DNA from 3 places in the Spirillospora sp. NPDC047279 genome. Region 2 is predicted to be linked to each of the others. Evidence: predicted binding sites of a transcription regulator. Region 2 holds the regulator's gene; each other region holds the start of a gene.
The links. The regulator HrcA, encoded in region 2, represses chaperone genes, less so after heat shock. The targets are predictions, from matches to a motif close to TTGGCACTCTCNNNNNGAGAGTGCCAA.
Positions count from the first base shown of each region.

Region 1 (10,385 bases), on a different contig from region 2:
TGAGGGCGTTCAGGAAGACGCCGTAGGTGAACTTGGAGCCGTTCACCGTGAAGTAGAGGGAGGCGAAGTCGGGCTGGCCGCCGATCGCGGCGATCAGGGGCGTGATGAACGAGGAGACCAGGGTGGTCACCAGGGCGCCGAAGGCGGCGCCGATGACGACCGCGACGGCCAGTTCGACCAGATTGCCGCGCAGGAGGAACTTCTTGAAGCCTTCCATGGCCCCCCGATTCGTACTCGATCAGTTACGGATAGTTACCCCACGATAGTCAGCGACAATCTTGATCGTGCGGAGGCTGTGACGAGTGCCGCCGCCTGTGTCGGGGACGTCGCGACGACGATGAGGGCGCCCTGGTCGGTGGGCTCCTCCCGGGGGACGGCGATCACGGTCACCGCGGACACGACGGGCGTGGCGGGGGAAGCGGGCTGGTCGGCGGGGGGCGTGGCGAGGACGTCGATGCGGTCGCCGTGCTGGAGGAGGCGGGTGGACGTCGGGTCGGACATGCGGATGGGGGTCGCCACGACGCCGGGGGTGTGGTCGCGGAGGAGGCCGGGGCCGAGCAGGCGGGCGTCGGTGAGCGGTTCGCCGCGGCGGACGGGGCCGGTGAGGACGCGGCCGGTGGCGGGGGAGCGGAGGGCGCCGTCGGGGACCAGGGCGGTGGGCAGGGCGAGGGCGCGGACGTCGCCCGGGCGGAGGGCGGCGCCACCCGGGAGGTCCCGGGCGGCGGCGATCACGGTGACGGACGGGGGCGGGGCGGGACGGAGGGCGAGGAGCGCCAGGCCCGTCGCGGCCGCGGCCAGGGCGGCTGCGAGCGGGCGGCGCCGGCGGGCTAAGCGGGCCTTCATCAGGGGAGCTCGATCGGGAGCTTCATGCCGTCCAGCGTGCGGGGGCAGGGGCAGGTGCGGTCGGCGGGGAGCGCGGTGATGACGTCGGAGACGACGGCGCGGAGGCGGTCGATGTTGTCGCCGAAGACGCGGTAGACCTCTTCCATCGTGACGCCCTCGCCCTCCTCGATGCCGGCGTCGAGGTCGGTGACGAGGCAGAGCGGGGTGTAGCAGAGGGCCAGCTCACGGGCGAGGACGGCTTCGGGGTGGCCGGTCATGCCGACGAGCGTCCAGCCCTGCGCCGCGTACCAGTGCGACTCGGCGCGGGTGGAGAAGCGCGGCCCCTCGATGACCACGAGGGTGCCGCCGTCGACCGGTGTCCAGTCGGCCTGGCGGGCGGTGTCGACGGCGACGGCGCGGCCGGTGGGGCAGTAGGGGTCGGCGATCGAGACGTGGATGGCGGCGGCCTCGTCGTAGTAGGTCTGCGTGCGCGCCGTGGTGCGGTCGACGAACTGGTCGGGGACGGCGAGGGTGCCGGGGCCGTAGCCGGGGGTGAGCGAGCCGACCGCGCTGGGGGCGACGACCTGGCGCACGCCGAGGGAGCGCAGCGCCCACAGGTTGGCGCGGTAGGGGATCTTGTGCGGCGGGAAGCGGTGGTCGCGGCCGTGCCGGGGTACGAACGCGACGCGGCGGCCGTTGAGGTCGCCGATGGCGATGGGGTCGCTGGGCGGGCCGTACGGGGTGTCGACCGTCACCTCCTCGATGTCGTCGAGGAACGAGTAGAACCCGGAGCCGCCGATGACGCCGATCTCGGCCGAGGGTGCGGAAGGCGTTGTCATGCCGCTGACATTAACGAGCAGATCACCGCCGCTGCGAGCCCCCCCTCGCACCTGTGGATAACTCCACTGCGGACGGAAGACCGGGTGGTGAGGGGAAGGCCCGCCAGGCAGTGGAAGGACCCGATGGGCATGGGGAAGGGGCCCGGCGGGAGGTTGCCGGGCCCCTTCCTTCTTGCGGGCCGGGGGTCTGGAGTGAGCGCTCCGGTCCCCGGGGTGGATCAGCCGACCGGGTCGAGGACCTTGGGCGGCTCCTGGGCGGTGGTGGGCTTCTCCTTGGCCAGGCGGCTCGGCGCCCAGATGCGGCGGCCGATGTCGAACGACAGGGCCGGCAGGAGCAGCGAGCGGACGATGATCGTGTCGAGCAGGACGCCGAACGCGACCACGAAGCCCATCTCGGCCATCGAGACCAGCGGCAGGGTGGCGAGGGCGGCGAAGGTCGCGGCGAGGACGAGCCCGGCCGAGGTGATGACGCCGCCGGTGACGGTGAGGCCGCGCAGGACGCCGCGGCGGGTGCCGAGGGTCTGCGACTCCTCCCGGACGCGGTGCATGAGGAAGATGTTGTAGTCGACGCCCAGGGCGACCAGGAAGATGAACGCCAGCAGCGGGAATCCCGCGTCCGTGCCCTCGAAGCCGAAGACGTGATCGAAGATCAGCGCGCAGGCTCCCAGTGAGGCCAGGAACGACAACACGACGGTGGCCATCATCAGCAGCGGCGCGACCAGGGCCCGCAGCAGCGCCACCAGGATGAGGAAGACCACGACCAGGACGATCGGGATGATGACCTTGTTGTCGCGGACCGAGGCGCGCTGGATGTCGAGGTTGGTGGCCGTCTGGCCGCCGACCTTGGCGTTCGCGTCGGGGACGCGGTGGACGTTGTCGCGGAGCCGGTCGATGGTGTTCTGTGCGGCCTTGCTGTCGGCGGCGTTCGCCAGGGTCGCCTCGTACTGGACGAGGCCGTTCACGGTGGCGGGCTTGCCGACCTCGGCGATCCCGGGCGTGCCGGCGACGGCGCGGGCGATCTCGTCGGACGCGGACGCGTTGGCGATCACGACGGCGGGGGCGCCGGAGCCGGCGGGGAAGTGCCGGGCGACGGCCTCGGCGCCGACGATCGAGTCGGGCTTGTCGACGAACTGGCCCGCGTCCGAGAGGCCGTCGGCCTTCAGCGAGGTGAGGCCGAACGTCATCGCGACCAGGCCGACCGAGGTGAGGGCCCAGATGGCGCGGGGGTGCGAGCTGACGAGCCGGGCCACCCGGCTCCAGATCCCGTGCTCCTTGTCGTACGCGTCGGGGTCGAGGTACTTGGCCTCGAAGTGCGGGCGCTTCGGCCAGAAGATCCAGCGGCCGAAGATGACGAGGAGGGCGGGCAGCAGGGTGGTCATGGAGGCCAGGGCGGTGAGGACGCCGGCCGCGGCGACCGGGCCCATGCCCTTGGTGGAGTTCATGTCGGCGACCAGGAGGCACAGCAGGCCGACCGCGACGGTGGCGGCGGAGGCGATGATGGCCGGGCCGGCGCGGTGCAGCGCGTACGCCATGGCCTCGTGGCGGTCCTCGTGGCGGTGCAGCTCTTCGCGGTAGCGGGCCACCAGCAGCAGCGCGTAGTCGGTGGCGACGCCGAAGACCAGGACGGTGAGGATGCCGGCGCTCTGCCCGTTCACGGTGACGCCGCCGCTCTTGGCGAGCAGGTAGACGACGGCCTGCGCCAGGCCGAGCGCGAAGACGGCGCTGAGGACGGGGACGAACCAGAGAACGGGACTGCGGTAAATGATCAGCAGCAGGACGATGACGACGATGCCGGCGGCCATCAGCAGGAAGCCGTCGATCGTCTCGAAGACCTTGAACATGTCGGCGCCGCCGCCCGCGGGGCCGGTGACGTGCGCGTTCAGGCCGGGCGGGCCCCGCTTGGACAGGTCGCGAGCGTCGTCGACGGCCTTGGTGACGTCCTCGTCCGTCAGCGGCACGAGAGTCTGGAGCGCCTTGCCGTCCTTGGACGTGAACGGCCCCTGCACCTCCTGCGCGCCGGGCAGCTTGCCGAACGCCGCCGCGTCCGCCTTGGCCTTGGCCTGGTCGGCCGCGGTGACGGCGCCGCCGGAACGTTCGTAGACGACGACGGCGAGCATCGTCTCGTCCGCGCGGAACTGCTCCTGGAGCTTGACGACCTGGGTCGACTCGGCGCTCTTGGGCAGCCAGCTGGCCGCGTCGTTCTTCTCGACGTCGCCGAGCTTGCCTGCCAGCGGGCCGAGCGCGGCGAGCGCCACGATCCAGAGGGCGAGCACCGCCCATTTGGTACGTCTACCGGCGATCACGCCGGCCAATCGGTAGGCCCGTCCCTTGGGGGGAGCGTGGCTCTGGCCCGGTGCGCTCATGGTCTTCTCCCAGGTCTTCGTCAATCGTGGAAAACTTCGAGATATGTCGTGTCTGGTTCAGGTTGTCTCTCGATTAGAGAGTTGTCAAGTACTATCTCGAAACCGGTCCAGCCCATGGGCGGAGGTGGAGCGGGCGGTGCTCGAGATGGGGCGCGGGCCGGTTTCGTGCATGCTCTGATGTTCGCCGCGCGAGAGGTGCGAGCGCGTCGGGCTCGAGTGGTGACCGCGGCTACATCTTCCGAGTGAACTCCTCGCACGCGGCTACGCCCCGTGGCGTAGAAGGGCGCTCGCGGCTCGGCCGTGAGGAGGGGAGCGAACATGCCGCCTGGTCGGAGAGCCGCGGCGGGAAGAACGTGGCGCTACGTCCGCTTAGCGTCCCACCCGGGCGGGAACGATCACCTCACGCGGTCACTTCGGCGTTCGGGGGAGAAGTGGACATCGTGGTGTGGCGGGCTGCCGCTTTGTTGCTCACCTATCCTGACCAGCGGTTCTACAACCGCCGGCCGATGCTGCGCGCGGTGGTGGAGGAGTTGTCGCCGAGTCCGGCGGCCCGCCCGCTCGCCGGTTTCCTCGACCACGCCGAGGGGACGACGCCCGTACGCCTCGGGGTGCAGTACATGGAGATGCGGCGCTGCACGAGCCTCCACCTGACGTACCACTCCGGGCTCGACGCCGAGCACCGGCTCGCGGCCCGCACCCGGCTCGCCGATCTCTACCGCGCGGCCGAATGGGGCCAGGGGGAGGGTGAGGAGCCCGACTTCCTGCCGGTCGTCCTGGAGTTCGCGGCCCACTGCGCCGACGAATGGCTGCTACTGGAGCACCGTGCCGCACTGGAACGCGTGCGGTCGGGCCTGGTCGCCCAGTGCACGCCGTACGCCGCGCTGGTGGAGGCCGTCTGCGCCACACTGCCGGAGCCGCGCGGGAACGCCGAAAAGGGTCATGACCACACCCCGCCGGCCGGCGGAGATTTGGCCATGACCCTCGAGACCTGGGGCTCGTCGGCTTAGACGGCTCAGGCGACCTTGGTGCTCGACCCGCCGCCGGACGACGACGAGGAGCCGCTCCCGCCGCCGGAGGAGTCCGACGAAGAGGAGGAAGACGGCGAGGACGACGAGGACGACGTCGTCGAGTCCGACTTGTCGCCGGATCCGCCGTTGGACGAGGCGGCGCCGTTGCCCGCGCCGACCGTGGACGACGACTTGCTCGAGCCGCGGCTGTCGGTGCGGTAGAAGCCGCTGCCCTTGAAGATGATGCCCGCCGCGGAGAAGACCTTGCGCAGCTTGCCGGTGCAGGTGGGGCACTCGGTCAGCGCGTCGTCGCTGAACTTCTGAACGACCTCGAGAGGTTCGCCGCACTCGGTGCAAACGTACTGATACGTCGGCACGGTTCCTCCTCGCTGACACAGCCCCGGTGCCGGGACTGGCACTCCTGTAGAACGACTGCTAAATGGTACCCGTCACTGGAACACGATTCGCCCTGGGCGTATTTCCGAGCCCCGCCCGCGTGACCGGGTAGGGCCACCAGGCCACGTCCCGGAGCGGCGTCAGGTGCCGGTCTCGCCGAACCAGCCGGCCAGCTTGCCTCGGCGGCTGACGGCGCGGAGGCGGCGTTCGGCGGCTTCGCGGACCTCGGCGGTCGTGACGACCAGGAGGGTGTCGCCGGCGCGGAGCGCCGTGGTCGACTCGGGGACGAAGCTGCTGCCGTCCCGGACGACCAGGGTGATCGACGCCCCGACCGGCAGGCGGAGCTCGAAGATCTCGACGCCGTTGAGCCGGGAGTCGGCCGGGACCCTGATCTCCAGGAGGTCGGCGTGGAGCTCCTCCAGCGGGGCGGCCTCCACGTCCAGTTCGCGGGCCTGCTCGTCGCTGCGCAGCCGGCACCAGCGCGCGACCAGCGGCAACGTCGGGCCCTGGAGGAGGGTGAAGACGACCACGATGTTGAAGACGATCGAGAAGAGCCGACCGGCCCCCGACACCTGCTCGACCATGGGGATCGTGGCGAGGACGATCGGCACCGCGCCGCGCAGCCCCGCCCAGGAGGCGAAGATCTTCTCCCCCCAGGACAGCCGGAACGGGATCGTCGACAGGACCACCGACACCGGGCGGGCGATCAGCAGCAGCACGAAGCCGATCACCAGGGCGGGCACGATCTGCCGGGGCAGCTCGCTGGGGGACGCCAGCAGGCCCAGCATCACGAACAGCCCGATCTGGGCCAGCCAGGCGATGCCCTCGGCGAATCCGCGGGTGGCGGGCCGGTGCGGCAACCGCGCGTTCCCCAGCATCAGGGCGCTCACGTACACGGCGAGGAAGCCGCTCGCGTGCAGCAGCGCCGCGGCGCCGTACGAGCCGACCGCCAGCGACAGGACCGCGATCGGGTAGAGGCCGGACGCGGGCAGCGCCACCCGGCGCAGCGCGTACGCGCCGAGCCAGCCGATCGCCAGGCCGACCACCGCGCCCGCCGCCAGCTCGTAGACCATGATCGCGGCGAGCTCGGCCAGGTTGGGCATCTCGCCGTGCGTGGTGGCGCTGAGCGCGACGACGAGGATGACGACCGGGGCGTCGTTGAACCCGGACTCGGCCTCCAGCAGCCCGCTCAGCCGGGAGGGCAGGGGCAGCCGCCGCAACACCGAGAACACGGCGGCGGCGTCGGTCGGCGCCAGGACGGCGGCCAGCAGGAACGCCAGCTGCCAGTCGAGCCCGATCAGCCAGTTGGCGGCGACCGCGACCACCACGATGCTGATCAGCGTGCCGATCGTGGACACCGCGAGCGCGGCGGGCACCGCCGGGCGGACGTGCCGCCAGTTGGTGGTGATGCCGCCCTCGGCGAGGATCAGGACGAGGGCGGCGAGTCCGAGCGTCTCGGCGAGGTAGGCGTTGTCGAACTGGATGTGGAACGGGCCGGACTCGCCGATGAACAGGCCGATGCCCATATAGGCCAGGAGGCTCGGCAGGCCCGCCTGATGCGAGAGGCGCACCGCGACGATTGCACAGAGTATGAGTGAGGCCCCGAGGAGTAGCCAGACGTCGAGATGCACATCCCACCCTTCGGGGTCGTGGAAGCCTGATCGTTAAGTGATCCTACAGATTCGTATACGGATCACCTATTTGCGACTGACCGATGCCCCTGCGTCAGTGCCGCGCGGACTTCCGGGACGGACGGCCTCAGCGGCGCCTGACCTGCGGATCGATGCCGTTCACCACGTTCGCCACCGGACGGCCCGAGACCGCCGCCGTCACGTTCTCCTGGACCATCGTCACCAGCTTGATCTGGGACTGGTTGCTGCCGCCCGCCGTGTGCGGCGAGACCAGGACGTTCTCGTGCGTGCGGAGCGGATGGTCGGCGGGCGGCGGCTCCTGCTCGAAGACGTCGAGGGCGGCCCCGGCCAGCGTGCCCGACTCGAGCGCCGCGAGGACGTCGGCGTCCGGCGCGATCCCGCCGCGCCCCACGTTCACCAGCAGCGCGTTCGGCGGCAGCAGCGCCAGCTTCGCCGCGTTCAGCAGGCCGGTGGTCTCGGCGGTGAGCGGGATCGCGATCACCAGGATGTCGGACGTGGCCAGCAGGTCGTCGAACTCGCGGTAGGTGGCGGCGGCCTCCGGGCGGCGCCGGCGCGACCAGTACGACACCGGGCAGCCGAGGATGCCGAAGAGCCGGGCCGCCTCCTCGCCGATCGGCCCGTACCCCACGATCCCGACACGCTGCGTGTGGATCTCCCGCGGGCTCCGGGACAGCTGCTCCATCTGCGGCCACTTGCCCTCGCGGACCTGCCGGTCGCCCCAGACGAGGTTGCGGCAGAGGGCGAACGCGGCGCCGACCGCCCACTCGGCGACGGCCCGGGCGTTGAACCCGGCGGCGTTCGCGACCGGCACCCCGGCGGCGGCCAGCGCGTCCAGGTCGAGGCTGTCGGTGCCGACCGACGGCTGCTGGACGAAGGCGAGCTTCGGCGCGGCGGCCACGGCGTCGGCGTCCAGCGCCAGCCGCCCGGTGAAGTCACCGATGACCAGTTCGGCGTCCGGCAGGGCGGCGAGAAGCCCGTCCCGGTCGCGCGACGCCGGGAACGTGATCTCCGCCTGATCGCCCAGCCCCGCGAACAGCCCGCGCACCAGGCTTTCGTCCAGCGGGGGCAGGGAGAGGATCCGCCACGGAGCCGCCATCTCGAACCTCCAGCGTCCTGTGTCCAGCACGCGGCCGCCACCGGGCGGGCGGCCCGGGGTCAGTCGCGATCATGTCCTGGCCCAGCGTATTGCCGACCGGCCCGCCGGGAGCAGCCGCCCAGGTGGGGTATCGGCCGCCAGGGGAGGCCGAGCCGCCGCCCAGGAGAAGCTGCGCGGCAGCCCTGGAGAAGCTGCGCGGCAGCCCTGGAGAAGCTGCGCGGCAGCCCTGGAGAAGCTGCGCGGCAGCCCTGGGGAAGCCGACCGGGCCCTGAGCAGCCGGTCAGGGGAGACCGCGTGGCGGGTCAGGAGAAGCGGAGGAGGCCCCCGCCCGGGGTGACGGCGGCGCGCACCCGCTGGTCGTGCGGCTCGCCCGGCACCGCGTCCACCAGTTCCGCGTCGTACACCAGCCCGACCGTGAGGATCGCCGGGCCCACCCTGGCCAGCGCGCGGTCGTAGGAACCGCCGCCGCGGCCCAGCCGCAGCCCGGTGCCGCGGTCGATCGCCAGCGCCGGGACCAGGACCACGTCCGCGCTGGCCACCGCCGCCGGCCCGCGCGGCGGCTCGCTCGGCTCCATCAGGCCCCTCGGCCCCGGGACGAGCGAGTCCGGGCCCTCGTAGGACGCCCAGTCGAGATCACCGTCCGGCAGCAGCTTGGGCAGCAGCACGTACCCGCCGCGCTTCCACAATCCGAAGACCAGCGCGCGGGTGTCCGGCTCGGTGCCGAACGAGACGTACGCGGCGATCGTTCCGCCCATTTCCAGTTCGGGAACGGAAAACAGGGCATCACGCATGGAACGGGCCGCGGCGGCGCGTTCGTCCTCCGGCATTTGTGCTCGCGCTTCGAGCGACGACCGCCTCAACTCGCGTTTGGCGTCACGTACGTCGCCGCCGTTCTCGGGCCCTGACCGGTCACCGGCGGGTTTCGCCGAGTTTCTTATGGAGATTTCAGCCTCCCTCTCAGGGTGGTGCACGTTTTGCTCGCTCTCGGTGGCTAGGGTCTCTGCATGGCCGACTTCGCACCTGTACTCAAGGCTGTCGTCCCGGCGGCCGGTCTCGGTACCCGATTCTTGCCCGCCACCAAGGCGACCCCCAAGGAAATGCTGCCCATCGTCGACAAACCTGCGATCCAGTACGTCGTCGAGGAGGCGGTCGCGGCCGGCCTCACCGACGTTCTGATGATCACTGGGCGCAGCAAGCGGTCCATCGAGGACCACTTCGACCGGGCGTACGAACTGGAGGACGCCCTGCGCGCCAAGGGCGACGACGACCGCCTGGCCGCCGTGCGCGAGTCCAGCGACCTGGCGATCATGCACTACGTCCGGCAGGGCGAGCCGCGCGGCCTCGGGCACGCGGTGCACTGCGCCCGCCAGCACGTGGGCGACGAGCCGTTCGCGGTGCTGCTCGGCGACGACATGATCGACGCCCGCGACCAGCTGCTCACCCGGATGATCGAGGTGCGGCAGAAGCACGGCGGCAGCGTCGTGGCGCTGATGGAGGTCGAGCCCGACCAGGTGTCGGCGTACGGCTGCGCGGCCATCGAGGCGACCGACGAGTCCGACGTCGTCCGCATCACCGACCTCGTCGAGAAGCCGTCGGTCGAGGAGGCCCCGAGCAACTGGATCATCATCGGCCGGTACGTCTGCGACCCGGCGGTGTTCGACGTCCTGGAGAAGACCCCGCCCGGCCGCGGCGGCGAGATCCAGCTGACCGACGCGCTGCGCACGCTCGCCGACATGCCCGCCGAGCAGGGCGGAGGCGTCTACGGCGTGAAGTTCCGCGGCCGCCGCTACGACACCGGCAACAAGCTGGAGTACCTGCGCACGGTCGTGCAGTTCGCCTCCGAACGCGAGGACCTGGCGTCCGAGTTCATGCCCTGGCTGCGCGAGTTCGTCCGCCAGAACGAAGGCACGTAGCCCGCGCAGGCACGACCCGGGCAGGCACGACCCGCGCAGGCACGGCCCGCGAGAGGTGCGGCCCGGGCGAGGTGCGCGGGGTCGTGGGCGTGCGTGACGGCGATGGGCCGGGCGGCCGGCTCGGGGGAGGACGGCATGAGGACGGTCGACGAGCATCTGACGGACATCCTGGCGAACGTGCCGGTGCTGGCGCCGCTGGACCTGGCGTTGCTGGAGGCGGCGGGCGGCGTGCTGGCCGAGCCGGTGGCGGCGCCGGTGGCGCTGCCGCCGTTCGACAACTCCGCGATGGACGGGTAC
Region 1 covers NZ_JBEYUA010000016.1:218,402-228,786, forward strand. Annotated here, with positions in the region: gene mscL (large conductance mechanosensitive channel protein MscL) at 1-217, opposite strand, end outside; gene ABZ810_RS35335 (RcpC/CpaB family pilus assembly protein) at 253-843, opposite strand; gene ABZ810_RS35340 (S-methyl-5'-thioadenosine phosphorylase) at 843-1,661, opposite strand; gene ABZ810_RS35345 (MMPL family transporter) at 1,880-4,024, opposite strand; gene narJ (nitrate reductase molybdenum cofactor assembly chaperone) at 4,456-5,031, shown strand; gene ABZ810_RS35355 (FmdB family zinc ribbon protein) at 5,037-5,408, opposite strand; gene ABZ810_RS35360 (potassium/proton antiporter) at 5,568-7,058, opposite strand; gene ABZ810_RS35365 (NAD(P)-dependent oxidoreductase) at 7,186-8,175, opposite strand; gene ABZ810_RS35370 (5-formyltetrahydrofolate cyclo-ligase) at 8,478-9,035, opposite strand; gene galU (UTP--glucose-1-phosphate uridylyltransferase GalU) at 9,180-10,088, shown strand; gene glp (gephyrin-like molybdotransferase Glp) at 10,224-10,385, shown strand, end outside.
Region 1: ABZ810_RS35355 (FmdB family zinc ribbon protein) is a predicted target of HrcA. The motif match lies at 5,444-5,470, and genes of this name have one in related genera.

Region 2 (10,385 bases):
GGCGAGGCCGGCGACCTCGGGCAGCCACGGGCGGCGGGCCTGCTTGGCGGCCTCGCGGGCGGTGGAACGCCAGCGGCCCAGGGCCTTCTCGCGGCGTTCGGGCTTCCACTGGGTGACGCACCGGGCGGCCTGCCAGGGGACGATCTCGTCCACGCCGACCTCCGTCATCGTCTCGACGGCCAGCTCGCCCCGGTCGCCCTTGGGCAGGGCCTGGACGACCACCAGGCGGGGCTCGGGGCGCGGGTGGTGCTCGCGGGTGAGCACGTCCAGGGTCAGCGAGACCTTGTCGGCGGCGGTGACCACGCACCGGGCGAGCAGGCCGGCGCCGTCGGTCAGGTCGACCCGCTCGCCGGGGCGGATCCGGCGGACGGTCGCGGCGTGACGGCCCTCGGCGCCGTCCAGGACGACGCTGGCGCCCTCCAGGCGGTCGGGCTCGGCCAGGAACACCGGCGGGCTCATGCCCCTCCTCACGAACGAAACCCGCCGCGACCGGAGGGGTCTCCGGTCACGACGGGAGGTCGCCGTCACGGCCCTGGTGATAGGCCCGCACGGCTTCGCTTCAATGCTGGTTGAACACGTCCCGCAGGCGCGAGAAGACACCGCGCTGGCCCGGCGCGAACTTGCCCGGGGGGCGCTCCTCGCCGCGCAGCTCGGCCAGCCGGCGCAGCAGGTCCTCCTGCTCCTCGTCGAGCTTGTTGGGCGTCTCCACGTTGACGTGGATCATCAGGTCGCCGCGGCCGCTCTCGTTGAGGTGCCGGACGCCGCGCCCGTAGAGGGTGATCACCTGGCCGGATTGCGTGCCCGGCTTGATGTCGACCTCCTCGGCGCCGTCGAGCGTCTCGATCGTGACGTTGGTGCCGAGAGCGGCGGCGGTCATCGGGATCTCGACCGTGCAGTGCAGGTCGTCGCCCTCCCGCTCGAAGATCTGGTGCGGCTTCTCGACGATCTCCAGGAACAGGTCGCCGGGCGGGCCGCCGCCGGGGCCGACCTCGCCCTCGCCCGCCAGCTGGATGTGGATGCCGTTCTCCACGCCCGCGGGGATCTTGACCTTGACCGTGCGGCGGGTCCGCACCCGGCCGTCGCCCGAGCACTCCGGGCACGGCGTGCGGATCACGCTGCCGTAGCCGCCGCACTGCGGGCACGGGCGGGACGTCATGACCTGGCCCAGGAACGAGCGCTGCACCTGCTGGACCTCACCGCGGCCGTGACAGGTGTCACAGGTGTCGGGGTGGGTGCCGGGCGCGCAGCCCGAGCCCGTGCAGCTCGTGCAGACCACGGCGGTGTCGATCGACAGCTCGCGCGTGGTGCCGAACGCGGTCTCCTGAAGGTCGAGCTCGACCCTGAGCGTCGCGTTGCGGCCGCGGCGCGCGCGGCTGCGCGGCCCGCGCGAGGTCGCGGTGCCGAAGAAGGCGTCCATGATGTCGCTGAACGGGAACCCGGCGCCGCCGAAGCCGCCGGCGCCCGCCCCGCCGCCGGGCGCGAACGGGTCGGCGCCCAGGTCGTACATCTCGCGCTTCTTGGGGTCGGAGAGCACCTCGTAGGCCTGGGTGATCTCCTTGAACTTCTCCTGCGTCTCCGGGTCCGGGTTGACGTCAGGATGCAGTTCGCGCGCGAGCCTGCGGTACGCCTTCTTGATCTCGTCCGCGCTCGCGTCGCGGCGGACCCCTAGGGTCGCGTAGTAGTCGTTGGCCACTTACGAACCCGCCAGGATCTGTCCGACGTAGCGTGCCACTGCCCGTACCGCTCCCATCGTGCTGGGGTAGTCCATGCGCGTCGGCCCGAGCACTCCCAGCCGGGCCAACGTCTGATCGCCGACTCCGTAGTCGGCTGCGACGACGGAGGTGGACCGGAGCCCCTCGTCGGGGTTCTCGGTGCCGATGCGCACCGTAAGAGTAGAGGAATCACCGGTTTCCCCGAGCAACCGCATGAGGACGACCTGTTCTTCCAGAGCCTCCAGGACGTCGCGCAGGCTCTTGGAGAAGTCCACCGCCGCCAGGTTGGCCGCCCCCGCGAAGACGATCTTCTCTTCGTGCCGGTCGACGAGCGTCTCCAGCAGCACCGACAACACCGCGGCCGCGATCGGCCGGTCGTCGGCCGCGACCTTCTCCGGCAGGTCGGCCACCGCGTGCGGCACCTCGCCGAGCCCGCATCCGTCCAGGCACGTGTTGAGCAACGCCCGCAGGTGCCCGATCGATTCCTCCGACACCTCGCCGTAGGTCTCGATGACGCGCTGCTCGACCCGCCCGGTGTTGGTGATCAGGACGAGGAGCAGGCGGCGCGAGGCGACCGGCACGAGCTCGACGTGCCGGACCGACGACCTGGTCAGCGACGGGTACTGGACGACGGCCACCTGCCGGGTCAGCTGGGCCAGCAGGCGGACGGTCCGGGTCACGACGTCGTCGAGGTCGTAGGCGCCGTTGAGGAACGTCTCGATGGCGCGGCGCTCGGCCGACGAGAGCGGCTTGACCGTCGACAGCCGGTCGACGAACAGCCGGTAGCCCTTGTCGGTCGGGATGCGCCCGGCGCTGGTGTGCGGCTGGGCGATGTAGCCCTGCTCCTCCAGGACGGCCATGTCGTTGCGGATGGTCGCCGAGGACACGCCGAGGTTGTGGCTCTCCACCAGGGTCTTGGAACCGACCGGCTCATTGGTGGAGACGTAGTCCTCGACTATGGCGCGCAGGACCTCGAGCTTGCGGTCGTCGAGCACCTGGTCACCTCCTTCGCCCCCGTCGTCGCCGCTTCCGAGTGCCTCCGTACTGGCACTCCATACTTCCGAGTGCCAAGTGTACGGCCCGGAGGGCGCCCTCAGGAGGGTGCCACCGAGCCCTCCAGTCACTAGAGTGCCGATCCGTGCAGAGCAAGGACTATGGCGACGACGTTCTCGCGGGTGACTGGCGGCGGCCCCGCAAGGGACAGATCCCCGAGATCCCGGCCGAGATCGACCTGGTGGTCGAGGATCCCGGCAGCGGCTTCTGCGGAGCGGTCGTCTCCTGCGACAAGTTCGGCGTGACCCTCGAGGACCGTTTCGGCAAGCGGCGGGTCTTCCCGCTCACCAAGGCGGGCTTCCTGATCGACGGCAGGCCGGTGACGCTGGTGCGGCCGACGGCGGTGCCGAGGGGGCCCGCCCGGTCGGCCTCCGGCTCGATCGCGGTCCAGGGGCTGCGCGCGCAGGTCGCCAAGGAGAGCCGGATCTACGTCGAGGGCCTGCACGACGCCGAGCTGGTGGAGAAGATCTGGGGCCACGACCTGCGGGTCGAGGGCGTCGTCGTGGAGTACCTGGAGGGCGTGGACGACCTCCCGGCCATCGTCGCGGAGTTCGAGCCGGGCCCCGAGCGCCGGCTGGGCGTCCTGGTCGACCACCTCGTCGAGGGCTCCAAGGAGAGCCGCATCGCCGCCCAGGTCTCGTCCCCGTACGTCCTGATCACCGGGCATCCGTTCATCGACATCTGGGAGGCCGTCAAACCCGAGGCGGCCGGGATTCACCACTGGCCTCAGGTGCCGCGCGGCGTACCCTGGAAGGAGGGGGTGCTCACCGCACTGGGCTGGGGAGACAACGTGGGCGCGGCATGGAAGCGGATCCTCGGGTCGGTGGGCACCTACACCGACCTGGAACCCGAGCTCCTGGGCCGCGTCGAAGAACTGATCGACTTTGTGACGAGCCCCCCGCGGTAGGCAAGGCCACCCCCATCTGAGGAGCAGGCGATGTCGTACGGGCCTCCGGAGCAGCCGGACCACGGACAGCAGAAGCAACCGGATCAGGGACAGCAACAGCACGACTACGGGCAGGGACCGCAGGCGTACGGCCAGCAGCCCGACCAGCAGCAGCCGGGCCACGACCAGACGCCCGGATACGGGCAGGACCAGTCCGGTTACGGGCAGCCGGGCTACGGGCAGCCGGGCTACGGCCAGCAGGGTCACGAGCAGCAGGCCTACGGCCAGCAGGGGTACGAGCAGCAGCAGGGCTACGGGCAGCAGCCCGGATATGGCCAGCAGGCGCCCTACGGGCAGCAGACGCAGCCGGGTTACGGCGGCCCGGGCTACGGCCAGACGCCGGGCTACGACCAGGGGCAGGCGTACGGCTACGGCGGCCAGGTGCAGCCCTACGGGCAGCCGGCCGCCTACGGGGCACCGACCTCCGACGACCGGACCTGGGGGCTGCTGTGCCACCTGGGCCAGTTCCTGCTCGGCTTCGTCGCCCCGCTGATCGTCTTCCTGGTGAAGAAGGACGAGTCCCCGTTCCTGCGCCATCACGGCTCGCAGGGCCTCAACTTCGCGATCACGCAGCTGGTCTACCTGATCATCAACTTCATCCTGATCTTCGTGATCATCGGGATCTTCCTGTTGATCGCGCAGGGCATCGCCCAGATCGTCTTCCTGGTCATGGCGGCGATCGCGGCCAACCGCGGCGAGTACTACCGCTTCCCGGCGTTCATGGCCTGGCCGATGATCAAGTAGCCGCGGCCGGCCTCAGGTGAGGTCGCGGACGACTGCGTCCGCCAGCAGGCGGCCGCGCAGCGTGAGGACGGCGCGGCCGCGCTCGTACGGCTCCGGCTCGACGAGGCCGTCGGCGATCGCGCGGCGTACGGCCGTGCCGTCCAGCAGCTCGGCCGGGCAGCCCGTGGCCAGCCGCAGCTCCAGCATGATCCGTTCGATCGCGCGGTCGCCGGCGTCGAGGATCTCACGGGCGTGCGCGGGCGTGACGCCCTCGGCCAGCCGCGACGCGTAGGCGGCCGGGTGCTTGACGTTCCACCAGCGGGTGCCGCCGACGTGGCTGTGCGCGCCGGGGCCGACGCCCCACCAGTCGGCGCCGGTCCAGTAGAGGAGGTTGTGGCGGCAGGCCGCCGCGTCGTCCGCCGCCCAGTTGGAGATCTCGTACCAGCGCAGGCCGTGCGCGCTCAGCAGCTCGTCGGCCAGCAGGTAGCGGTCGGCCATGGCGTCGTCGTCGGGGGTCGCGAGCTCGCCGCGCCGCACCTGGCCGGCCAGCCGGGTGCCCTCCTCGACGATCAGCGCGTACGCCGAGACGTGGTCGGGACCGGCGGCCAGCGCGGCCTCCAGCGAGGCCCGCCAGTCGTCGTCGCCCTCCCCCGGCGTGCCGTAGATCAGGTCCAGGTTGACGTGCTCGAACCCGGCCTCCCGCGCCCACCGCACCACCTGCGGCACCCGGCCGGGCGTGTGCGTGCGGTCCAGGACCGCCAGGACGTGCTCGCGCGCGCTCTGCATGCCGAACGAGACGCGCGTGAACCCGACCTCGCGCAGCTTGCCCAGGTAGGCCTCGTCGACGGACTCGGGGTTGGCCTCGGTGGTGACCTCGGCCCCCGGCGCCAGCCCGAACTCCGCGTCGATCGCCGCCAGGACGCGTCCCAGGTCGTCGGGTGACAGGAGCGTCGGCGTGCCGCCGCCCACGAACACGGTCTCCACCGGCAGGTCGGTGCCGCCGAGCACGCGCCGCGCCATCCGCACCTCGCGGATCGCGGTCTCGGCGTAGGACTCCCGGCTCGCGCCCGGGCCCAGCTCGGTCGCCGTGTAGGTGTTGAAGTCGCAGTAGCCGCAGCGCGTCACGCAGAACGGCACGTGCACGTAGAAGGCGAACGGCCGGCCGGGGCCGCCCAGGCCCGTCAGGGCGCTGCCGGGCAGGCTTCCGTCGGCCGGTACGGGGTCGCCGTCGGGCAGGGTCGCGGGCACCCCTCAAGTCTGCCCTCCCCCGCGCCCTGCTCGGACCGTCCACGACGGCGCGGCGCCGGCCGTGACCGCGGGACGGCGGGCTCAGATGATCTTGGTCAGGAGGGCGCGGAGCTCGTCCAGGCCGGGCCGGGTGAGCCGGCCGGCGAGGTCGTCGTGGATGCCGTCGTTGATCGCGCGGGCCCGCGCCAGGATGTCGCGCCCCCGCGCGGTGCAGCGCAGGACGTGCTCGCGCCGGTCGTCGGGGTTGCGCTCGCGCTCGATGTGGCCGGCGGCCTGCAGGGTGTCGAACGAGCCGACGATCGCGGGCCCGCTGACCCCCATCTCCCGCGCCACCTGCTGCTGCGAGCACGGCTCGAGGGCGGCGATGGCGGACAGGACGCCGAAGTCGCGGGGCTCGATGCCCAGCCCGCGCATCGCGTCGGTGCCCCGGTCGCGCAGGTGGAAGTGGGTGGCGGCGAGCAGGTAGCCGGTGCTCGAGGTCAGCGAGCGCGGCGGGTCGGCGGACGGCGGCAGCAGCCCGGCGAGCAGCTCGTTGAGCCGCTCGTGCTCGGCCCGCGTGAGCCTGGCCACCAGCACGGCCTCGCCCCGGTCGGCGGCGCCCCTCAGCCTGTCGAGCGTCGCGGCGGACTCCGCCGTCGGCGTGATCCGGTACGAGCGCCGGTCGCCGGGGTCACGCTCGCGGCGGACCAGCCCGGCGGCCTCCATGCCGTCGACCAGCTTGACCATGATCGTCCGATTGACCCCGAGCAGCTCGCCCAGCTCCCGCTGCGAGACCGGCCCGCGTTCGTGCAGGACCGAGAGGGCGCCCAGCTCGCGGGGCATCCGGCCGTCCGGCATGGCCTGCTCGGCGCAACCGCGGGCGCGCTTGAACGCGCGCGCGAGCAGATAGCCGACGTAGTCGGCGATCGCCGGCGCGGGCGGGGCGGACCCGGCGAGCCGGTCAACGGCCGGGCGGTCGTCGGCGGGACGGTCATCGGTGTTCACGGTGCGCACATGTTAGCAAACCCGTTTGATAGATAAGTAGATGGATCGTTAAGAGGGTTGACGATTAACAGAGATGACTTTAGCGTGAGGCATCTCCTCTGAAAGGGGGCCGTGATGGCCCGCAAGTGGTGGACTCTCGTGGCGGTCGTCGTCGGCGTGTTCATGCTGCTGCTGGACGTGACGATCGTGAACGTCGCCCTTCCCGACATCCAGAACTCGTTCGACGCCTCGCTCGCCGACCTGCAGTGGGTACTGGACGCCTACGCGCTGGCCCTGGCCGCCGGGCTCCTCACCGCGGGCACCCTGGCCGACCGCCTGGGCCGCCGGAGGCTCTTCGCCGCCGGCACCGCGATCTTCACGGCCGGGTCCCTGCTGTGCGGGACGGCCACCGGCCCGATGTTCCTCAACCTGGCGCGGGCCGGGCAGGGCATCGGCGGGGCGATCATGTTCGCGACCTCGCTGGCGCTGCTGAGCAACGCGTTCCGCGGCAAGGACCGCGGCGTCGCGTTCGGCGTCTTCGGCGCGGTCACCGGCATCGCGGTGGCGGTCGGCCCGGTGCTCGGCGGCGTGATCACCACCGGGCTGTCCTGGCGCTGGATCTTCCTGGTCAACATCCCGATCGGCATCGGCGCCGTCCTGGTCACGCTGCTCAAGGTGGACGAGTCGCGCGACCCGAACGCGGCCCGGACCGACTGGGCCGGCCTGGTCACGTTCACCGGCGGCCTCGCCGCCCTGGTCTACGGCCTGATCGAGAGCGCCGAGGGCTGGACCGAGCCGCGCACCGTCATCAGCCTGTCGGCCGCCGCGGTGCTGCTGGTCGCGTTCGGGATCGCCGAGGCCGTGCAGCGCCGCCCGATGCTGGACTTCGCCCTGCTCCGCAAGCCCACGTTCACCGGCGGTCTGATCGCGGCGTTCGGCATCTCCGCGTCGCTGTTCTCGCTGCTCACCTATGTCGTGCTCTACCTCCAGGTGCAGCTGGGCCACTCGGCGATGGAGACCGGGCTGCGCACGCTCTTCCTGACCGGCGCGATCTTCCTGACCGCCGGCATCGCCGGCCGCCTCACCACCGTGGTGCCGGTACGGGCGATGATCTCGCTCGGCTTCCTGCTGATCGGCATCGGCCTGCTACTGATGCGCGGCCTGACCCCGGCGTCCGACTGGACGCACCTGATCCCCGGTCTCGTCCTGGCCGGGATCGGCGCCGGGCTGGTGAACGTGCCGCTGGCCTCCACCGCCGTCGGCGTGGTCGAGCCGGCCCGTTCCGGGATGGCCTCGGGCATCAACACCACGTTCCGCCAGGTCGGCATCGCCACCGGCATCGCCGCGCTCGGCTCGCTCTTCGCCGGGCGGCTCCGCGACACCGTCACCGACCGGCTGCTCGACTCGCCGCTCGCCGCGCAGGCACACCAGATCGCCGACGGCGTCGGCGCGGGATCCGGGGCGGCGGGCACCGGAAACCAGATCGTCGTGTCGGCGGCGCAGGCCGGCTTCGTCGACGGGCTCAACCTGATCCTGCTCGTCGGCGCGGTCGTCGCGCTCTTCTCGGCCGCGTCGTCGCTGCTGCTGATCCGCGGCCGGGACTTCGTCGACCAGACCGGTCCCGCGCCCGCCGTGTCCAAGCCCGAGCCCGCGCACGCCGCCTGAAGGAGGACCACGATGGACTTCACCCCGATGTACGCCGCGCACGACGCGTTCCGCCGCGACCTGGACCGCCTGCGGGCCGCCGCCGACGCGGGGCTGGGCGCCGACGAGACCGTGCGGGCGGGCTGGCGGACGTTCCGCCGGCAGCTGGAGATCCACCACCGCGCCGAGGACGCCGCGTTGTGGCCGCCGATGCGAAGGCGGCTGGCCGACAACCCGGACGAGCTCGCCCTGCTGGACGCCATGGAGGCCGAGCACGCCGCCGTCGACCCGCTGCTGGACGAGGTCGACGTCGTCATGGACGACCCCGACCCGGTGCGGCTGCGGGAGCACGCGGCGCGGCTGTCGTCCGCCCTGCGCGACCACCTCGACCACGAGGAGCAGGACCTGCTGCCGCTCGTCACCGAGGACGAGTGGACCGCGTTCGCGGCGCACATCCGCAAGAGCCAGGGGCTCCGCGGCGCCGCGGAGTTCTTCCCCTGGCTGATGGACGACGCCACGCCCGGCGGGTCACGCGGCGCGTTCCTCGCCTCGCTGCCGCTGCCGGCCCGGCTCGTCTACCGGGTCGGCTGGCGGCCGCGCTACGTCCGCGCCCGCCGCTGGGCCGTCCTCTCCGGCTGAGCGCCGGCCGGCGGCCGGGCGCGTCAGGCCTCGCGCAGCTTGGCGCGCAGCCAGCCCGGGATGTGCTCGTCGGTACGGGGGAAACGTTCGAGATCGAGCACGTAGGCCGAGGGCGTCAGCGGCGGCGTGAAGTCGGGCTCGCCGTCATAGTCGAACTCGGCGCTCACCCGCCCCGACCGCTCCACCTCGAGCCGCGCGGTGAACCAGGCGCCCTTGCCGCGCTGGTACATCGCCCGCCGCAGCTCGTCCATCCTGCCGATCGCCTGCCCGGGCGGCATCGCGGTCCGCGCCGAGCCGTGCGCGTCGACGACCTCGAACGAGGCGCTGTCGATGCCCACGGTCGCGCGGAACTCGAACCCGAGCCGTTCCCAGCCGAACGGGGCGGCCGACCTCAGGGCGCGCACCGCGCCGTTGACCGCTTCCCGCTCCTTCGGAGAACGCAGCACCTGCCCGGAGTGGGGCACGGTCGAACCTCCCGAACCTAGTTGACCACGGCCATCCGAGTTGACCACGGCCATCCGACCGTACCGACATATCCGTCCAGGTCGAGTGACCCCGGCCGTGTCGCGCACAACCCCCGCGCACTCCGCGCGGACGATCCGGGACGATCATGGTCGTTCGGTGCGCCGTGCCCGGTGACCGGCGGCGGCACGTTTCGCCCGCACGGAGCGGATAGGGTCTCGGAGTGCGGAACGAGGGGGCTGTCAAGTTCGGCCGGGTGCCCACGCGGGTGGTCCTGCGGGGCGACTCCGGCGGCTGGCACTGCCGCGTCGTCGAGAAGGACGGCGCGGAGGAGCGCACCGACCTCGGCGGTCCCGGCGTCGACTGGACGACCGGCGACCCCGAGCCGCCGTGGTGGCCGCGCCGGCTCGACGAGACGGCCGAGGGCCTGCGCGAGCACATCGCCCGGACGCTGACCGACCGCACCTTCCTCGAGCTCGGCCTCGAGGCCGACATCTCGTGGTTCGCGGTCGAGGCGCCGGTCGAGTGGGAGGGGCTCGTCACGCTGCGGGACCCCGACCCGGCACGGTTCCCGGGCAAGGTGGCCCCGTACGTCGTGACGCTCGAACCGGGCGCGGGCGCGATCCTGCCGGACGCGCACCTGCGGTTCACCACGCGGTCCGCGGACGCCTGGACGACGCTGGCCACGGTCGCCGAGCAGTCCGGCACCCGGCCGCCGCGGGCCCGGTTCCTGTGCGGCTGGGCCGACCATCGCGGCATCTGGATCGGCCGTTCGCTGTTCGCCGTCTCGACCGAACGGCTGGACGGCGACGACGAGCGGGTGGGCGAGATCTACGGGGAACGCACCACCGGCTGGGGCGGCAATCCGGAGCTGCGGCTGCGGATGGACGGCATCGACCTGCTGGACGAACCCGCCGACGACGTGATCGCGCTCTTCCGCGGCCTCGGCAACGAGATCGTCGAACGCGGGCGCATGTCGTACCTGCCCGCGCTCG
Region 2 covers NZ_JBEYUA010000004.1:596,499-606,883, reverse strand. Annotated here, with positions in the region: gene ABZ810_RS13415 (16S rRNA (uracil(1498)-N(3))-methyltransferase) at 1-459, opposite strand, end outside; gene dnaJ (molecular chaperone DnaJ) at 560-1,693, opposite strand; gene hrcA (heat-inducible transcriptional repressor HrcA) at 1,694-2,707, opposite strand; gene ABZ810_RS13400 (DUF3097 domain-containing protein) at 2,851-3,672, shown strand; gene ABZ810_RS13395 (DUF4870 domain-containing protein) at 3,703-4,455, shown strand; gene hemW (radical SAM family heme chaperone HemW) at 4,468-5,682, opposite strand; gene ABZ810_RS13385 (MarR family transcriptional regulator) at 5,764-6,666, opposite strand; gene ABZ810_RS13380 (MFS transporter) at 6,781-8,310, shown strand; gene ABZ810_RS13375 (hemerythrin domain-containing protein) at 8,323-8,928, shown strand; gene ABZ810_RS13370 (hypothetical protein) at 8,952-9,392, opposite strand; gene ABZ810_RS13365 (hypothetical protein) at 9,614-10,385, shown strand, end outside.

Region 3 (10,385 bases), on a different contig from region 2:
GTCCGGGCGGGCGCCGTCCGAGCTCGACCTGCCGGCCGACTCCAGCCTGCCCATCGAGCACGTCCTGGTCTAGCCGAGCCCGCAGCCGTGCCGAGCCGGCGGCCGAGCCGAGCTCGGCGGACCGCAGTGCGGGGCTAGGCGCCTAGCTGGGACAGCAGGACGGCGAGGTAGTCCTCGATGAGCGGCATGTGCGGGTCGGGGATGATCCGGCCCGATTCCTCGGGCAGCAGGTCGAGCAGCACCCGGACGTCCCAGTAGGGGTCGTGCGAGTAGCCGCCGGACACCTGGTCGAACGCCGCCGAGAACCGGTCGGCGACCGCCAGGCCGTACCGCGGCAGCAGGTGGAGCCGCATCTGCGCGATGTCGACCGCGATGGGGCCGGACGAGGCGTCCGACCAGTCGACCACACCGGTGAGCCGGCCGTACGACCACAACGTGTTGTCCGGCTGGTAGTCGCGGTGGATGAACCGGGACGGCGCCTCGGGCGCGGGTCGGGCCGCGACCTCGTAGGCGCGGGTCCACAGCTCGTCGCGGGTCGTGTGCTTGGGCGGCGTGCGCAGGTCGAGCCGGTTGAACGGGACGTACGGCGGCATCGTGGACGCGCCGTTCAGCGAGTGCACGCCCAGCAGCGCCGCGGCCAGCTGGATGAGGTATTCGGGGAGGTCGTCGGGCGCGGGACGCGGCGGGTGACCGACCAGCCGGGTGATGAGCAGCGCGGGAGCGTCGCAGTAGGCGCCCGCCGGGTCGGCCGCGACCAGCGCCGGGGTCGGGATCTCCGAGCCCGCGAGCAGGGCCAGCGCGGCGATCTCACGTTCGGGCGAGAAGTCCGGGCCGCGGCCGTGCGCGTCCGGCGTCCAGCGGCGCAGCACCAGCCGGTGGGCGCTGCCGGCGCGGCTCTCGACGAGAAGCGCGTGGTTGGCGTGCGAGACGCCGCCGGTCAGCGGGCGGATCATCCGGACCTGGGCGCCCTTGCCGAGGCACTCCTCCACCCACCGCAGAGTGACGCGGCCGGGTGGTGCGCCGATCGGAAGGCGGGTCGCCGTGGTCTGGGTCACGAGATCCATGAAAACGGATTCCGATGGGTATTGAGAGTGATTTGACAAAGACGGAACGTAACACATTGCACGTCGTAGGCGTGTCTTGGAAGTGGACGCCCTGCGTGTTCCGTCTTCGTGAAGGGTGCTTTGTGCGGGGGAAGTCGGGGTGGGGGTGTGGGGGTGTGCGAGGTGCCCGGCGGGAGGTGAGGTGCGGCGTTCGGTGGGGCGCCCGGGCGGGCGCCCCACCGCCGGAACTCAGTCCTTCCCTTCGCGACGCGGGCGCAGGAGTGCCTCCGCCAGCGCCAACATGGTCTCCTCGAGCGTGGAGAGCCGCTTGAGGACGTCCTCGTGCACCGCCGTCACCTGCTTGGTGACGTCGTCGTGGACGTTGTCGACCTTCTTGCCGACCTCCATCTGAACGCCCTCGAACCGCTTGCCGACCTCCGCCTGGACGGCCTCGGCGCGGCGGACGACCTCTTCCGACATGCCGTCCACGCGCTTGGCGAACTCCTCCTGGACGCCGCCCACCTTGCGGGAGACGTCCTCGTGGATGCCGTCGACCTTCTTGCTGACATCCACGTGGATGCCGTCGACCTGCTTGGTGACGTCCTCGTGGATGCCGTCGATGCGCTTGGTGACATCGTCGTGCACGCCGGTGACCTGCCGCGAGAACTCGTTGTGCACCGAATCGACCTGCTTGGTGACGTCGGTGTGCACCGACTCGACGCGGCGGGAGACGATTTCCACCTGGTTGGTGAACTCCTCCAGCGCGCCGTCGACCTTCTTGGTGACCTCTTCGTGGATGCCCTCGATGCGGTTGCGCACGTCCTCGTGCACGTCCTCGAAGCGCCGCGAGAACTCGTCCATCTTCTTGGCGACGTCGCTGTAGGCCGTCTCGGCGATCTGGGACATGGTCGCCTTGACCTCGTCCCGGTCCGGCCGGGCCCGCAGCTCCTCGATCAGCGGGTCGACCGCGTCGACGAGGTGCTTCTCCATCGCGTCGAACCGGTCGCTGTGATCGATCAGCGGCCGCTGTGTCAGCTCGGCCAGCTTGCGGTGCAGCTCGCCGATCTCGAGCGTCGCCGGCAACTGGCCGATGCGGTCGTTGACGCCGTCGATCCGGTCGTCGATGCCCTCGAACCGTCCGTCCAGCCCGTTGAGCTTGCCCGACACGCCCTCGAGTCGCCCATCGAGCCCGTCCAGCCGTCCGTCCAGCCCGTCCAGCCGGCCGCCGACGCCCTCGACCCGGCCGTTGACCGCCTCAAGCCCCTGGTCCACCCGCTCGGCCATCTCGGCCAGCGACTGGTCCACCCGCGTGGTGACCCCGTTGATCGAGTGTTCGAGCTTCTCGGCCCGGTGCCCCAGCTCGGCCAGTGACTTGTCCAGCCGGTTGAACCGGACGGAGGCCGCCTCCATGCTGCCCTGGAGCTTGTCCAGGCGCTTGGTCATCTCCTCCATCCGCTGCGACGCCTGCTGGGTGACGTCGGTGATGTTCTGTGCGGAGTCCAGTACCGCCTGCAGGCGGGAGAGCCCCTCATCGACGTTCTCGGCGACGACGCCGACGTCCGCCCAGAGCGCCGGCAACTCGGCGACGGGCTTGACCCGCTCGCCCACCGCCTCGATGTGCTCGGCAAGACCCTCGGCCCATTCCGGCGGCTTGCTGGACAGCTCGTCCACCTGACCGCGCACGCTGTCGAGCTGCCCCGTCAGCCCGTTGAGCTCCCGCTCGCGAACCTCGCGGAGGAGCCACTCCATGCCTTCCAGTCGCTGGCGTATCTCATCCAGGACCTGACCCTGTGAGCGCTGTTCATAGACGTGGTCCTGCGCCGCACGGGCGAGCAACTCCCGCATCCGGTCCGAGACCGGTTGACCCCCCGTCTGCAGGAAGTTGTGATTCGTTTCCACCCGATGCTCCTTCGTGTGCCGACGCGATGAAATAGCGCTCGGCATTGAATCGTGAAGGCCCAACTGTAGTGCTTCTTCAGAGTGCTTATAAGAGGGAGCAGGGAACATTACGAGTTCTGTGGATTGCACTTCTTTCCCGAGTGGCACCGAAAGTGGGCGATCATAACGAGTGCGGCGATTCGGGCGATCTGCTTAGTTCCGGCGGCGGCGTCCCTCATGGTGCCGTGCGCCGAGCCCGTCGCCGGACAGGGCCCGCGGGGGTGCGCTTCCGCGGGTCTCCACCAGTTTGACCAGCCCGTACTCGCCGATCAGGACCGCCCGGCAGGCCGCGCACCGCTCGATCAGGATGCCGTCGCGCCGGTGGCCGACCATTCCCGCATGGCATTTTGGGTGGCGCGTCACCGTCTTCCGATCATGTGATGCCGTTTCGAGGCGTCGTTCCTGCGACCTTGCCGGTCGGTCGCAAACCATAGTCGGCGCAATGCCGGAAAGGGCTCAGGATTTGCCCTGCCGTGGCGCGTCGCCCGTGGCCGCTTGGCGTTTCTTGGCCGCGTGAAGATCATTGGGATTGATTAAGGGCTCTATGGCCTGCCGGGCGCGTCAAGAGCACGATCGGGGCCGTGCCGACTCGGGTCAGCACCAATGTCATCTCCGCGGCGCCCTTCGGCGCCTTGCGGGCGAAACCGAGATCGCGCCGGAGCCGGTCGACGTCCACCGCCGAGCCCCGTTTCTTGACGGTGAGCACGCCGACCTCGCGGCGCCGGAGCTCGGCCTTGAGCCGCTTGACCGAGAACGCCAGCACGTCCTCGATCTCGTACGCCGCCGCGAACGGCGTCGGGACCAGGTCGTCGGAGGTGACGTAGGCGATCCGCGGGTCCGCCAGGCCACCGTTCACCCGCGCCGCGACCTCCGCCACCAGGTGGGCCCGGATCACGGCGCCGTCCGGCTCGTAGAGGTAGCGCCCCCACTCCCGCACGTCAGGCTCCCCGAGCCCCGCCTCGGGGGTCAGCGTCACCGCGCCGCCGCCCGGCTCGGTGACGAGGGTGGCGCGGCGGCGGACGCCGGTCGCCGTGCCGCCGGTCCCTGTGCCGCCAGTCCCCGTGCCGCCGGCCCCGGCGCCGCGGGCCCTTGTGCCGCCGGGCGCGGGACCGCCGGCCGCGAGGTCGCCCAGCCACAGGGCGGCCTCCTTGACCTCGCCGCCGACCGAGATCCACTCGGCCTCGGCGCCGTCCGGGACCGCCTCGTGCGGGATGCCCGGCGCCACCTTCACGCACGCTCCCGGCGCACGTGAGGCCAGCTCCAGCACGGTGTCGAGCGGCGGCTGGTAGGCGCGGGGGTCGAAGACCCGCCCGCGCCCCGTCCGCCGCCCCGGGTCGGCGAACACCGCCCCGTACCCGCCCGGGTCCTGCCGCGTCGCGTCCCCCTCCCGTACGGACACCAGATCGCCCAGCCCGAACGCCTCGACGTTCGCCCGCGCCACCGCCGCCGTCAGCGGATCGAGCTCCACGCCCACGCCCGGGATCCTCGCCCGCCCCCGCGCGACGAGGTCGCCGCCGATCCCGCACCCCAGCTCCAGGACCCCGGCCCCCGCCGCGCCACCTGAGCCGCGATCTGAGCCGTCGCCGGCGCCGCCCCCGGGGCCGGTTCCACCCGCGGCGCCCCCGTGCCGGTCCGGGGCGGTGAAGCGGCCGGCGCGGTACGCGGCCACGGAGGCCCGGGTGGACTGTTCGAGGCCCGCGGGCGTGAAGTACATGCGGGCGGCGTCGTCGCCGAACTTGGCACGGGCCCGTTCCCGCAGGCGCAGCTGGGTGAGGGCGGCCGCGACGAGGTCGGCGGGGTGGTCCCGGCGCAACCGGGACGCGGTGGCCAGGAGGGCGTTCTCGCTCAGGTCGGATTCCGAGGCCTCGGCGAGTATCGCCTGGCCGGAAGGGGTGAGAAGGGCCGAGAACGCCGCGAGGTCCATAAGGTGGACGGTAGCGCCGGGATGAACTCCGGAGGACGGCGCCGGGCTTGACCGTGTTCGTGTTGACGGGTTACCGGGCATTGCATAGTCTCCATGACTGGCACTCTCCCTCTGAGAGTGCCAACACAGCGACAAGGTCGGTCTGGCACCCGCGACGACAGGCCGGTCCAGGGTCGCCTCTTCTGCCATATGTGCGGCCGGCCTCGCCGAGGTCGGCCGAGGACACCACGAAGGGGAGGTCAGATCGTGACGACCGCCACCAAGGTTGCTCTCAAGCCGCTTGAGGACCGCATCGTGGTCCAGCCGCTCGAGGCCGAGACCACCACCGCGTCGGGCCTGGTCATTCCCGACACCGCCAAGGAGAAGCCCCAGGAGGGCACCGTCCTTGCGGTCGGCCCGGGACGCGTCGACGACAAGGGCGAGCGCGTGCCGCTCGACGTGAGCGTCGGCGACATCGTGCTCTACAGCAAGTACGGGGGCACCGAGGTCAAGTACAACAACGAGGAGTACCTCGTGCTCTCGGCCCGCGACGTGCTCGCGATCGTCGAGAAGTAATCACCGAGACGTGATGCAACGCCCCGGATCCGCCCGAGCGAGGGGTGGGTCCGGGGCGCTCGCGTCAGTGCCTGCCGTACACGGAGTTTAGGGAGTTATCCGTATGGCGAAGATCCTGGAATTCGACGAGGACGCTCGCCGGGCTCTTGAGCGCGGCGTCAACGCTCTCGCGGACGCCGTCAAGGTGACCATCGGCCCGCGCGGCCGCAACGTGGTCATCGACAAGAAGTTCGGCGCGCCGACCATCACCAACGACGGCGTCACCATCGCCCGCGAGGTGGAGCTGGAGGACCCGTACGAGAACCTCGGGGCCCAGCTCGCCAAGGAGGTGGCGACCAAGACCAACGACATCGCCGGTGACGGCACCACCACCGCGACCGTCCTGGCGCAGGCGCTGGTCCGCGAGGGCCTGCGCAACGTGGCCGCCGGCGCCTCGCCGCTGAGCCTCAAGCGGGGCATGGACGCGGCGGCGCAGTATGTCTCCGACCAGCTGCTCAAGACCGCGCGCGAGGTCGAGGAGAAGAGCGACATCGCCGGTGTCGCGACGATCTCCGCGCAGGACGCCAAGATCGGCGAGCTGATCGCCGAGGCGTTCGAGAAGGTCGGCAAGGACGGTGTCATCACCGTCGAGGAGGCCCACACCTTCGGCCTGGAGCTGGAGTTCACCGAGGGCCTGCAGTTCGACAAGGGCTACCTGTCGCCGCACATGGTGACCGACCCCGAGCGCATGGAGGCCGTCCTCGACGACGCCTACGTGCTGATCGTGGACGGCAAGATCTCCAACGTGCAGGAGTTCCTGCCGCTGGCGGAGAAGGTCGCCCAGACCAAGAAGCCGCTGCTGGTCATCGCCGAGGACGTCGAGGGCGAGGCCCTGGCGCTGCTGGTCGCCAACAAGATCCGCGGCACGTTCACCTCGGTCGCGGTCAAGGCCCCCGGCTTCGGCGACCGCCGCAAGGCCATGCTCGGCGACATCGCCACCCTGACCGGTGGCCAGGTCGTCAGCGACGCCATCGGCCTCAAGCTCGACTCCATCGGCCTGGAGGACCTCGGCCGCGCCCGCCGGATCACCGTCACCAAGGACGCGACCACGGTCGTCGACGGTGAGGGTTCGCAGGACGAGATCAACGCCCGGGTCAACCAGATCAAGGTCGAGATCGAGAACAGCGACTCCGACTGGGACCGCGAGAAGCTGCAGGAGCGCCTGGCCAAGCTGGCCGGCGGCGTCTGCGTGCTGCGCGTCGGCGCGGCCACCGAGGTGGAGCTGAAGGAGAAGAAGCACCGCCTCGAGGACGCCATCTCGGCGACCCGCGCGGCCATCGAGGAGGGCATCGTGTCCGGCGGCGGCAGCGCGCTGGTGCACGTGGCCAAGGAGGGCTTCGACGCCCTCGGCCTCGCCGGCGACGAGGCCACCGGTGCCGAGGCCCTGCGCCGCGCGCTGGTCGAGCCGCTGCGCTGGATCTCGGAGAACGCGGGCCAGGAGGGCTACGTCGTCGTCTCCAAGGTGCAGGAGCTCAAGGTCGGCCACGGCTTCAACGCCGCGACCGGCGAGTACGGCGACCTGGTCGCCCAGGGCGTCATCGACCCGGTCAAGGTGACCCGTTCGGCCGTCACCAACGCCGCGTCGATCGCGGGCATGCTGCTCACGACCGAGGCGCTCGTGGTCGAAAAGCCGGAGGAGCCCGAGGAGGGCGCCGGCGGCGGTCACGGCCACGGTCACGGCCACTGATCAGGCCGCCGGCCCGGCCCGTTCGCGCGTGATCGGGTCCGGCCGGGCGGCTCGGCCGGGCACGATCGTGCACGTTCGCTGAACGATCTGACGAGGGCCCCCACCGTTCGGGTGGGGGCCCTCGACGTTTGTGTGGCTTGACGTTGCCGGTGGGGTTTCTGGCTTCGTGAGTTGTTTGTCGGTAAATAGGGTGCCCCGTGGAATATCTGTGACACTGCACGCGACCGGATGACCGCGTTGCGTGATATCGGCGGGGTCGTCCCCGCACTGTGACCATTCCGTTGTCGTGGACAGTGGAGACAGGCCCGAGCCTGCTGGGCATCATGCTCTACGTGACCGAGGGAGCTTTCGCCGGGACCACGACCGCGCGCGCTACCGAGCCCTCGGGGGGGAAGGCCCCTCCGACCGCTCCCGATGTCGAACGCGGGTGGCGCGTCCTGCGTACGGCGAAAGCCGACGAAAACGATCTCAAAGAACTGACGAGCCTTGCCGTGCAGGGCGATCCGGGGGCCATCGAGATGCTCATCGGGCAGGTGCGCCCGATGGTCGTCCGCTACTGCCGCGCCCGGCTCGGCCGGGTGTCCGGGCAGTACCACATCGCCGACGACGTGGCGCAGGAGGTGTGCATCGCGGTGTTGTCCGCGCTGCCGCGCTACCGCGACATGGGCCGTCCGTTCGCGTCGTTCGTCTTCGGCATCGCCGCGCACAAGATCGCCGACGCGCTGCGCAGCGCGGTGCGGGCCGCGGTGCCGACCGAGGACCTCCCGGACGGGCCGGACGACCGGCCGGGTCCCGAGGAGACCGTCGTGCGCTACATCGAGGCGCAGCGCGCCCGCGACCTGCTGACGCGGCTGCCCGACCACCAGCGTGAGCTGGTGTTGCTGCGGGTGGTGGCGGGGTTGTCGGCGGAGGAGACCGGTAATGTGCTGGGGATGTCCGCGGGGGCGGTACGCGTCGCGCAGCACCGGGCTCTGGCCCGGCTGCGCGCGATGGCGAGAGAGGAGTCGATCGCTTGACGGAACGGAGCCGTGGCGCCCCGGATCCGGCCGAGCCTTCGGTGACCGATGCGGCCCCGGCGCCCGGGAACGTGACCCAGGCCGGCGATCTCAACGCCGTACGCCGTACCGACGCGACCTTCGACGCGCTGGCGCCCCGCCGCGCTGCGCTCTCCTCCGCCGCTGAGGCCGCCGCTGACGACATCACGGCCGCCGGTGCGGCCCTCCCGCCCGGCATGGCCGCCGATCCCGCCGTCCAACTGCTGCGCGCGCTCGTCGCGGACGTGAACGCCGGTGCGGCTCCCGGGCTCGACCTGGGCGAGCAGGCGGCCGGCGACTCCCTTGACCAGGACGCCCCGTGCGGAGGCCAGGACGACGCGGAGGTCGCCGCGGGCGCCGGAGCGGGTGTCGGCACGGGCTTCGACGCGGGCATCACAGCGGGCGTCACAGCGGGCGTTACAGCGGACGCAGGAGTGGAGGCCGCGTCCTGCGGCGCCCGGCGGCGCGCGCCCCGCACGATCCTCGCCCTCGGAGTCGCGGGCGTGGTGCTGGCCAGCACCGGCGTCGCCGCGGCGGGCGGCGGCCTCGGCGCCGACCGGCCGTCGTCCGCGCCGGTCAAGCCCGGGGTCTCCGGCGAGACGCACCAGGCAGAGGCCGACGACACCAAGTCCGGCGGCCCGGAGCCGAGCGGCTCGCCCGCGCCCCGCAAGGCCGCACCGGCCCCGGGACGTCCGGCGGTCAGGGACCCGGCGCCCGACCCCATCCGCCAGCTCGAAGACCTCAAGGACCGGCTCGACGGCCTGCTGCCCACGTCCAGACCGCCGCGGCAGGGGCGGCCGCCCACCACCTGGCCGGCCCAGCGGCCCGAGTCCGGGGACGACGGGCAGGCCGAGGCGCAGCGCCGGATCGACGAGATCCGCCGGCAGGCCCAGAGCAGGATCGACCGCTACCGCCCGGACCGCTAGCCCGGACCGTTGGCCCCGGGCTCGGAGCCGGGCCACCAACCGGACCACTTCGAGCGGGGGTCGGCCGGAACGCCGGCCGGGGCGGTCACTCGCCCTCGCGGCCCTCTTCGCTGTCGATGACGCCGTCGACGTAGCCGCGCGCGTACTCCCAGCTCACGTAGTCGACCGGGTCGGGCGCCAGCGCGGGCTCGTGCACCCGGGGCAGGCCCTGGTCGAGCAGATGGCGCAGGTTGCCGTGCAGGAGGTCCCAGTCGATGTAGTGCAGCTTGCCGCAGTCCCCGCAGTCGACGGTGAGGCCGCGCACGCCCAGCGGCTCCAGGAGCGCCCTGAAGACCTCCAGGTCGGCGAGGTCGGCCAGCACGTCCTCCCGCTCCGCCACGCTGAGCGGAGCGACGTCCTCCCCGGGGTCGCCGAGCGAGGCCGCCGGGTCCTCGGGATCACCGGCGAACGGGTCGAGCGGGGCATCGTCGTGCACACCCCCACGCTACTGCGCCATGGCCCGCCAGGTGCACCCCCTGTCTCGTCCGGCCGCGAACGGCCGGGTGTCCATGCCGATCCGTCATGTCCAGGAGGAGGTTTCTTTACGCCGGCGCCCGGAGCCGGAATCCGGCGGTCGTCCCGGGCGTTACCGGGTGTCATCAACACCACGCTCCTCGCGCCCGTAACCGGCCGTCCCGGAGGCGTCCCACGCCCTACCATGGGAAGAGGCCGCTGTGACCTGGCACCTGTGACCTGGCGCTGGACCGCCGTCACCGAGCCGGCGCCGTCCAGCACGAGCACGCTGCCGCCACCACTACCGGGAAGGTCGTCATGAACCCCGCAGCCGAGTCCGCGAAGTTCCTCCCTCAGGGTCTGACCTTTGACGATGTGCTGCTGCTGCCGGGCTACTCCGACCTGCAGCCGGGGGAGGCCGACACCGGCACCCGGCTGACCCGCAACATCTCGCTGCGCATGCCCCTGGTCTCGGCCGCCATGGACACCGTCACCGAGTCGCGCACCGCCATCGCCATGGCCCGCCAGGGCGGCATCGGCGTGCTGCACCGCAACATGTCGATCGAGGAGCAGGCGGCCGAGGCCGACCGGGTCAAGCGCTCCGAGGCCGGGATGATCACCAATCCGGTGACCTGCCTGCCCGACGCGACGCTGGCCGACGTCGAGGAACTGTGCGCGCGCTACCGCATCTCCGGCGTCCCGGTCACCGACGTCCGCGGCGTGCTGGTGGGCATCGTCACCAACCGC
Region 3 covers NZ_JBEYUA010000021.1:71,289-81,673, forward strand. Annotated here, with positions in the region: gene tsaD (tRNA (adenosine(37)-N6)-threonylcarbamoyltransferase complex transferase subunit TsaD) at 1-73, shown strand, start outside; gene ABZ810_RS39625 (aminoglycoside phosphotransferase family protein) at 135-1,064, opposite strand; gene ABZ810_RS39630 (hypothetical protein) at 1,293-2,792, opposite strand; gene ABZ810_RS39635 (zf-TFIIB domain-containing protein) at 3,135-3,413, opposite strand; gene ABZ810_RS39640 (SAM-dependent methyltransferase) at 3,502-4,905, opposite strand; gene groES (co-chaperone GroES) at 5,149-5,460, shown strand; gene groL (chaperonin GroEL) at 5,564-7,186, shown strand; gene ABZ810_RS39655 (sigma-70 family RNA polymerase sigma factor) at 7,624-8,202, shown strand; gene ABZ810_RS39660 (hypothetical protein) at 8,199-9,146, shown strand; gene ABZ810_RS39665 (DUF5319 domain-containing protein) at 9,232-9,621, opposite strand; gene guaB (IMP dehydrogenase) at 9,957-10,385, shown strand, end outside.
Region 3: groES (co-chaperone GroES) is a predicted target of HrcA. The motif match lies at 5,003-5,029, and genes of this name have one in related genera.